DNA from 2 places in the Saccharococcus thermophilus genome. Region 2 is predicted to be linked to the other one. Evidence: predicted binding sites of a transcription regulator. Region 2 holds the regulator's gene; the other holds the start of a gene.
What was found. Region 2 encodes Rex, which represses fermentation and respiration genes when NADH is low (regulators of the CRP and FNR family bind a similar motif). Its sites were predicted from a motif close to TTGTGAAATATTTCACAA; they were not measured.

Region 1 (3,414 bases), 1.0 Mb from region 2:
AATAGCGGCGGTGGACGTGAAACGGAGCGAGGCGGTCGACTTCATCCATCGCTTCGAGCGCCGCTTTGTACTCCTGCAAGTCACGCAACCGGCGCGCTTTTTCCGCATATAACGCCGGCACTTGCGGAAACCGCTTGATGCCGCGCTCGACGATTTCCAGCGCTTTCCGCTGACAGCCGTTTAGCGCGTATAGGTCGGCCAAAAGCAAATGGCACATATCGCCGCGCTCCGGCTCATCCAATCCTTTCCGCAATATTTCTTCCGCTCTGTCGCGGTCGCCAGTTTCGATATAAAAATACCCCCATTTATCATAAATTGGAACTGTTTCATATCGCTCTACCACGTTCATCCACTGCTGTGCTTCTTCAATTCGGCGCATTTCCAAAAGAGTACGTACGAGCGTAAAAGCAGCACGAGCGATATGTTCCGGTTTTTCCTTTCCGTTCGCGATCGCTTCTTCCAAACGCGGCCGCAGCGCTTCCTCGGCATCCAGCGGCCGCCGTTCTTCGAGCCACTCATCACATACCCATGTCAGCGTCTGCAGCGTCGAAAAACGGCGATGGGCGTAGCGCGCCAATAGCGCGCTATGACGGTACATTAGCGCATAGTCAAACAAGCGAATCAGATGATGAAACGAGTCTGCTGTGTTCCATGTCCGCAGCAGCGTTCTCCAGCGAAACAGATGTTCTATTTTCTGAAGCATCGGCTTTATTTCCTCTAATGCTTCGATAATGCGTTTTTCTTTTATATAGGTAGCGATTCGTTCGATGTTCATGTGCGAAACCCCTTTTCTTTCTTCCATTCCCCATACTATAACTGTACAAGCCTGTCCAACAGATGATGCCAACTTTTCATGATATTTTTAGTGTAAAATGAATCACGGAGAAGTTCTATAAATTTTTAGAAAAATCGGCAGGAAAATGAATCCTATCCTATAAAAAAAGATTTGCCGCGGATGATGGCGGGCAAATCTTTTTTATTAAAAAACTAATTCGCTTCGGATAGGCTTTTTCCTTTTTTCTTATCGAAATAACGCAAGCGAACGACACCATTCGAAAAACAGCTGTTCTTTTGCGCCAATATAGATAAGCAAGGCAAATGCTGCGTAAAAGAGCGCTTTTTCGACAAAATTGCCTGTACGATAGATGGGAATCTTAAATCGCTTTGCGGTGAACGGCCAAAAAAGCGGCACGCCTTGGACGGACAAAAAGTCTTCGAAAATATGAAACAAATAGCCGAGCACCAATCCTGCAGCAAATAATGAAGGCGATTCCCACAAAATAACGAGGGCGATAACCCCCCATACAATAAGCGAATGGGTCATGCCGCGATGGCCGAACGCTTCTTTTACTTTATTGGACATCCCCATTGAGCGGCGACCGACGTACGACTTTGGTTCATCAATGTCGGGGAGCAGGCTGCCGATGACGACTCCCACCGTATAGCTTGCTGTAAAGGAAAGCGATGTGTGCGCGGCGACCGCCGCCCCAAGGCATAATGATGTGACAATATGGCTATGGTATCGCATGTAACCTCCTCATTATGTAAAACTTTTTTTCTATTATAACACAAGAAAAGAATGTTTGTTCGTTTTTCTCCATCGTTTGAAAGATTTGTGACAATCGCGCTAAGTGTGACAAAGTTAACATCTCTTTATTTCTATTATGGCTATAGTAAAATTACACACATTGATAAGGAGTGAGCAAAATGAAACGAAAACGATCACCGTTATGGAACCGTTTCAAATATATGAAACCGATAGAGCGATATGCGAACGAGCATAGTGAAGTGACATACGGCGATCGCGCTTGGGAAAATGTTTACCGCCGCCGTTGGCAACATGATAAAGTCGTCCGTTCGACCCACGGCGTCAACTGCACGGGTTCGTGCAGCTGGAACATATACGTAAAAGACGGAATCGTCACCTGGGAAGGGCAACAGCTCGATTATCCATCGACCGGACCGGATATGCCCGATTTTGAACCACGCGGCTGTCCCCGCGGCGCGAGCTTTTCTTGGTATATTTACAGTCCGCTCCGCGTTAAGTACCCATATGTGCGCGGCGTGTTAATCGATATGTGGAGGGAAGCGCTCCAAACGCACAAGAATCCGCTCGATGCTTGGAAAAGCATCGTGGAAAATCCAGAAAAGGCGAAGCGATATAAACAAGCGCGCGGAAAAGGCGGCTTCGTCCGCGTCAGCTGGGATGAAGCGTTAACGCTTGTCGCTACTTCGCTATTATACACTGTCATCAAATACGGGCCGGACCGCAATGTCGGTTTTTCGCCGATTCCAGCGATGTCGATGGTCAGCTATGCCTCTGGAGCTCGTTTTATGCAGCTCATGGGCGGACCGATGCTTAGCTTTTACGATTGGTATGCGGACCTGCCGCCAGCATCGCCGCAAGTTTGGGGAGACCAAACCGACGTTCCAGAATCGAGTGACTGGTACAATTCCGGCTACATCATTACATGGGGCTCAAACGTACCGCTTACTCGAACGCCGGACGCTCACTTTTTAGCGGAAGTCCGCTATCGCGGCACAAAAGTCGTTTCCGTCAGCCCGGATTACGCCGAATCGACGAAATTTGCCGACGACTGGCTCAGCGTAAAACCAGGAACGGACGGCGCACTCGCGATGGCGATGGGACATGTCATTTTAAAAGAATATTACGTCGATCAGCAAGTTCCTTACTTCCAGCAATATGCGAAAACGTACACCGATTTTCCGTTCGTCGTCACCTTGAAAAAAGATGGCGACAAATGGATAGCCGGCCGCTTCTTGCAGGCAAAAGACCTCGGCCGCAGCGTCGCCAACGCCGAATGGAAGCCGGTCGTTTACGATGAAAACAGAAAAACATTTGCGATTCCGCATGGAACGATCGGCTCGCGCTGGGATGGCCAAGGAAAATGGAATTTACATATGGTGGATGAGGAAACAGGAAACCCGATTGAACCGTGCTTAACGTTTTTACACTGCAAAGACGAGCTTGTTACGATTCATATTCCGTACTTCACTAATGAAGGAAGGGAAACGATGGAACGCGTTGTCCCAGCGAAAAAAATTCATACGGAAGACGGCGAAACATACGTAACCACCGTCTACGATCTTATCCTTGCCAATTACGGCATCGATCGCGGCATTGGCGGAAACGTCGCCCGTACGTACGATGATCTTGTTCCATTCACTCCGGCATGGCAAGAAGCGATTACCGGCGTGAAACGGGAGCTTGCCATTAAAATCGCGCGCGAGTTTGCGCAAAACGCGATTAATACAAATGGCCGCTCGATGATTATTATGGGCGCTGGCATTAACCACTGGTTCCACTCCGATACGATTTACCGCGCCGTCTTAAACCTCGTCTTATTTGTCGGCGCGCAAGGCGTCAACGGCGGCGGCTGGGCGCACTACGTC
Region 2 (3,414 bases):
GTTTCTATGGCTGATAAACAGCTGTGGTTAATTTTTTTATATTTTTGCAAAAGATGTGCTAAAATACGGAAAGCATCACTATTTTGTTGGCAAAGGGGTAAGTTTCCTTGAAACGACAATATTGGTATGTCATTATTACGTATGTCGTCATGCAGCTGTCTGGTATTATAGGTGTTCCGCTTCTGCGCTTTCTCGGTGTGGGGAAACATGCCAAAAATAAACTCATTGCCGCAGAGATCGCCTCTGGCTATTGGGCAGTCATTAGCTTTGCTATTGCGTTTTTGATTATTCTCTTTTTCTTGCGCGAAGATATAAAACAACGGCATACTCGTTATCGCGTTTCTTTGCCTGTCGCTTGGATGTGGGCGGTCGGCGGCGTTTTTTTGGCGCTCTTTGCCCAAAGCCTTGCCGCTAATATTGAATGGCATTTGCTTGGCATCGAGCCAGGCTCGGAAAACACGAGACGCATTGTCGGAATCATTCGAGTCACCCCGATATTGATCATCGTTACTTCCATTATCGGCCCGATTTTAGAAGAAATTATTTTTCGCAAGATTATTTTCGGGGCGCTATATCAAAAATACAATTTCCTCATTGCCGCGCTTATCAGTTCGCTATTATTTGCGGTAGTCCATATGGAATTGAAGCATCTGCTTTTATATGCGGCAATGGGATTTACGTTTGCCTTTCTTTATGCGAAAACAGGGCGCATTTTTGTTCCGATTTTCGCTCACGTTACGATGAATACGTTCGTCGTCGTGATGCAAACGTTGTTTGCCGATGAAATTGAAAGAATGATGCGGCAGACGGAACATATACAACTCATTATTGGGCATTGGGGGCTTTTAATACAATGAAAAGGACGCCATTACAATTCGCTTTTTTCTATTTTCTGATGGGGATACTATTTACTTACTTATCTGTTCAAAGCGCAAAAGATACGATTTGGAACTTTTTTACGATTGTGCTTGCCATACTGGCTACGCTTGATTTTGGAGCAGCAATACGTCTCTTCGCACTCCACTTTCGCAAATAAACCTCCCGTTCGATTCACGGGAGGTTTTCCTGTTCCTGTTGCGCCAACAAAACTTTGCGATAAGCAAATTTCGAAATCCAAATGCTTACCTCATATAAAATCGAAAGCGGAATCATCACAATCACTTGCGATAATACATCCGGCGGCGTAATGATCGCAGCCACAATCAATAAGACCAGATACGCGTATTTCCGTATTTTGATCAGCAACATCGGCGTAATCAAGCCGAGCCTTGTTAAAAACATCACAACTACCGGCAGCTGAAAGACAATGCCAAACGGCAAGATGAGCTGAAGCAAAAATTCGAAATATTCATTAATGCCGATGACTTGATGAATGCCAAGATCGTTCGCCAAATTTTGCATAAAGCGAACGACAAACGGAAATAAGACAAAATACGCAAAACTAACGCCGGCTAAAAAGAGGAAAATGGAAATTGGAATATAGCTTAACGTCACTTTTCGTTCTTTTTCATATAACCCAGGGCTGACAAACGCCCAAATTTGATAAAGCAGAACCGGTGCGGTAAGAATAAAGGCAATGACAAACGCAAACTGAAAATAAATTCTGATCGGATCTGTCAAACGAAACGCGTTCATCGTTAATTGTTTCGCTTCACCGGTTCGCTGCAAATACAAAATGACCGGTTCTACAAAAAAGAAGCTCACGATCAAGGCAACGCTAAAAAAAATAAGAACAATAATCAGCCGTTTTCGCAATTCACCTAGGTGCTCATATACCGACATTTCTTTATCGTTCATATGTCAACCATCCTAACTTATTATTGGTCGGCTTTTTTTTCATCCTCATCGGCTAATCCCTTCGTCGCATCCTTGAATTCGCGGAGCGATTGCCCGAGCGACTTGCCCAGTTCCGGAAGCTTTTTTGTTCCAAACAATAATAAAATAACAAGCACGATTAATAAATATTTCACGTTTCGTTCTCTCCTTTATCGAGCGGATAATTTTTTAAAAAATAGACGAGTGACTGCAATTCGACAGCTAAGTCAATATGGTGGACGCGAATGTGTTTCGGCACGTTCAGGCGCGCCGGCGTAAAATTTAAAATCCCTTTAATTCCTTTTCCGACAAGACGGTCTGTAATCCATTGCGCAACATGAGCCGGCACCGTTAAAATCGCTACTGGAATTCCCTCGTGAAGACGCCCTTCTAATTCGTCCAAATGATAGACAGGCACCCCGCCGACTGTTGTACCAACCTTTTTCTCATCCACATCAAATGCCATGACAATTTTCGTATTATTGTTTTTCAAAAAATTATAGTTTAAAAATGCCGTTCCTAAGTTCCCGACTCCAAATAGCGCGACTTCGGTCACTTCGTCTTGATCGAGCGTTTTGCGGAAAAATGACAACAAATAGTTGACATTATATCCATACCCTTTTTTTCCGAGCGCACCAAAATAGGAAAAATCGCGACGGATCGTTGCGGGATCGACTTTGACCGCCTCGCTCAATTCGGCAGAAGAAACACGTTGCTTTCCGGAAGCATGTAAATTTTTTAAAAAACGATAATATAACGGCAAGCGTTTTGCCGTTGCTTGCGGAATTTTTGGCTGTTCATTGCTCATCGATGAATCCCCCAGCACTTCTTTTTTCCCGTTGATAATGGCCCGACTTCCCACCAGTTTTCTCTACCAAATAGGTTGGGCCAATCACCATCCCTTTATCAAGCGCCTTGCACATGTCATACACCGTCAGTGCGCATACAGAGGCGGCCGTTAGCGCTTCCATCTCCACCCCTGTGCTGCCCTTCGTTTTCACTGTGACAGTAATCAGTAATTGATATAACGCTTTTTCTTCCTCCACATGCCACGCAAATTGAATGTCGACACCTTTTAACATAAGCGGATGACACATTGGAATTAAATCTGGCGTTTTTTTTGCGGCCATAACGCCAGCTATTTGCGCAACAGCAAGCACATCCCCTTTTTCGATCGCGTTGTTTGTCATTTTTTCATAAATTTCCTTATTTACTGTCACACTTGTTTGAGCGACCGCTATGCGAACCGTATCCTCTTTGTCTGAAATATCGACCATTTTTGCCCGGCCTTGTTCGTTAAAATGGGTAAATGATGACAACGTAATCTCCTCCCACTATAAACTATACACTATTTTTCGTCATCTGTCTTTTATCGTTTTATTGCGATAAGAAAACAAATTACGCTACACTATTATTGTTAAACGAGAGGTGAATAACAATGATCATTTTACAAGTCAACCAACTGACAAAATATTTTGGCGCTGACCTTATTTTATCGAATATAAAATTAGAAATACAATCCAAAGACCGCATCGCTCTCGTCGGGAGAAACGGAGAAGGAAAATCGACATTATTAAAAATCATTGCCGGAGAACTTTC

Region 1: BDD39_RS05280 (nitrate reductase subunit alpha) is a predicted target of Rex. The motif match lies at 1,632-1,649, and genes of this name have one in related genera.

Annotation. Positions count from the first base shown of each region.
Region 1 covers NZ_JAASRS010000001.1:1,026,900-1,030,313, reverse strand. Annotated here, with positions in the region: gene BDD39_RS05290 (tetratricopeptide repeat protein) at 1-775, opposite strand, end outside; gene BDD39_RS05285 (metal-dependent hydrolase) at 1,022-1,528, opposite strand; gene BDD39_RS05280 (nitrate reductase subunit alpha) at 1,708-3,414, shown strand, end outside.
Region 2 covers NZ_JAASRS010000001.1:12,225-15,638, forward strand. Annotated here, with positions in the region: gene BDD39_RS00055 (CPBP family intramembrane glutamic endopeptidase) at 108-857, shown strand; gene BDD39_RS00060 (YdiK family protein) at 896-1,036, shown strand; gene tatC (twin-arginine translocase subunit TatC) at 1,051-1,797, opposite strand; gene BDD39_RS00070 (twin-arginine translocase TatA/TatE family subunit) at 1,818-1,970, opposite strand; gene BDD39_RS00075 (redox-sensing transcriptional repressor Rex) at 1,967-2,623, opposite strand; gene moaC (cyclic pyranopterin monophosphate synthase MoaC) at 2,613-3,134, opposite strand; gene BDD39_RS00085 (ABC-F family ATP-binding cassette domain-containing protein) at 3,254-3,414, shown strand, end outside.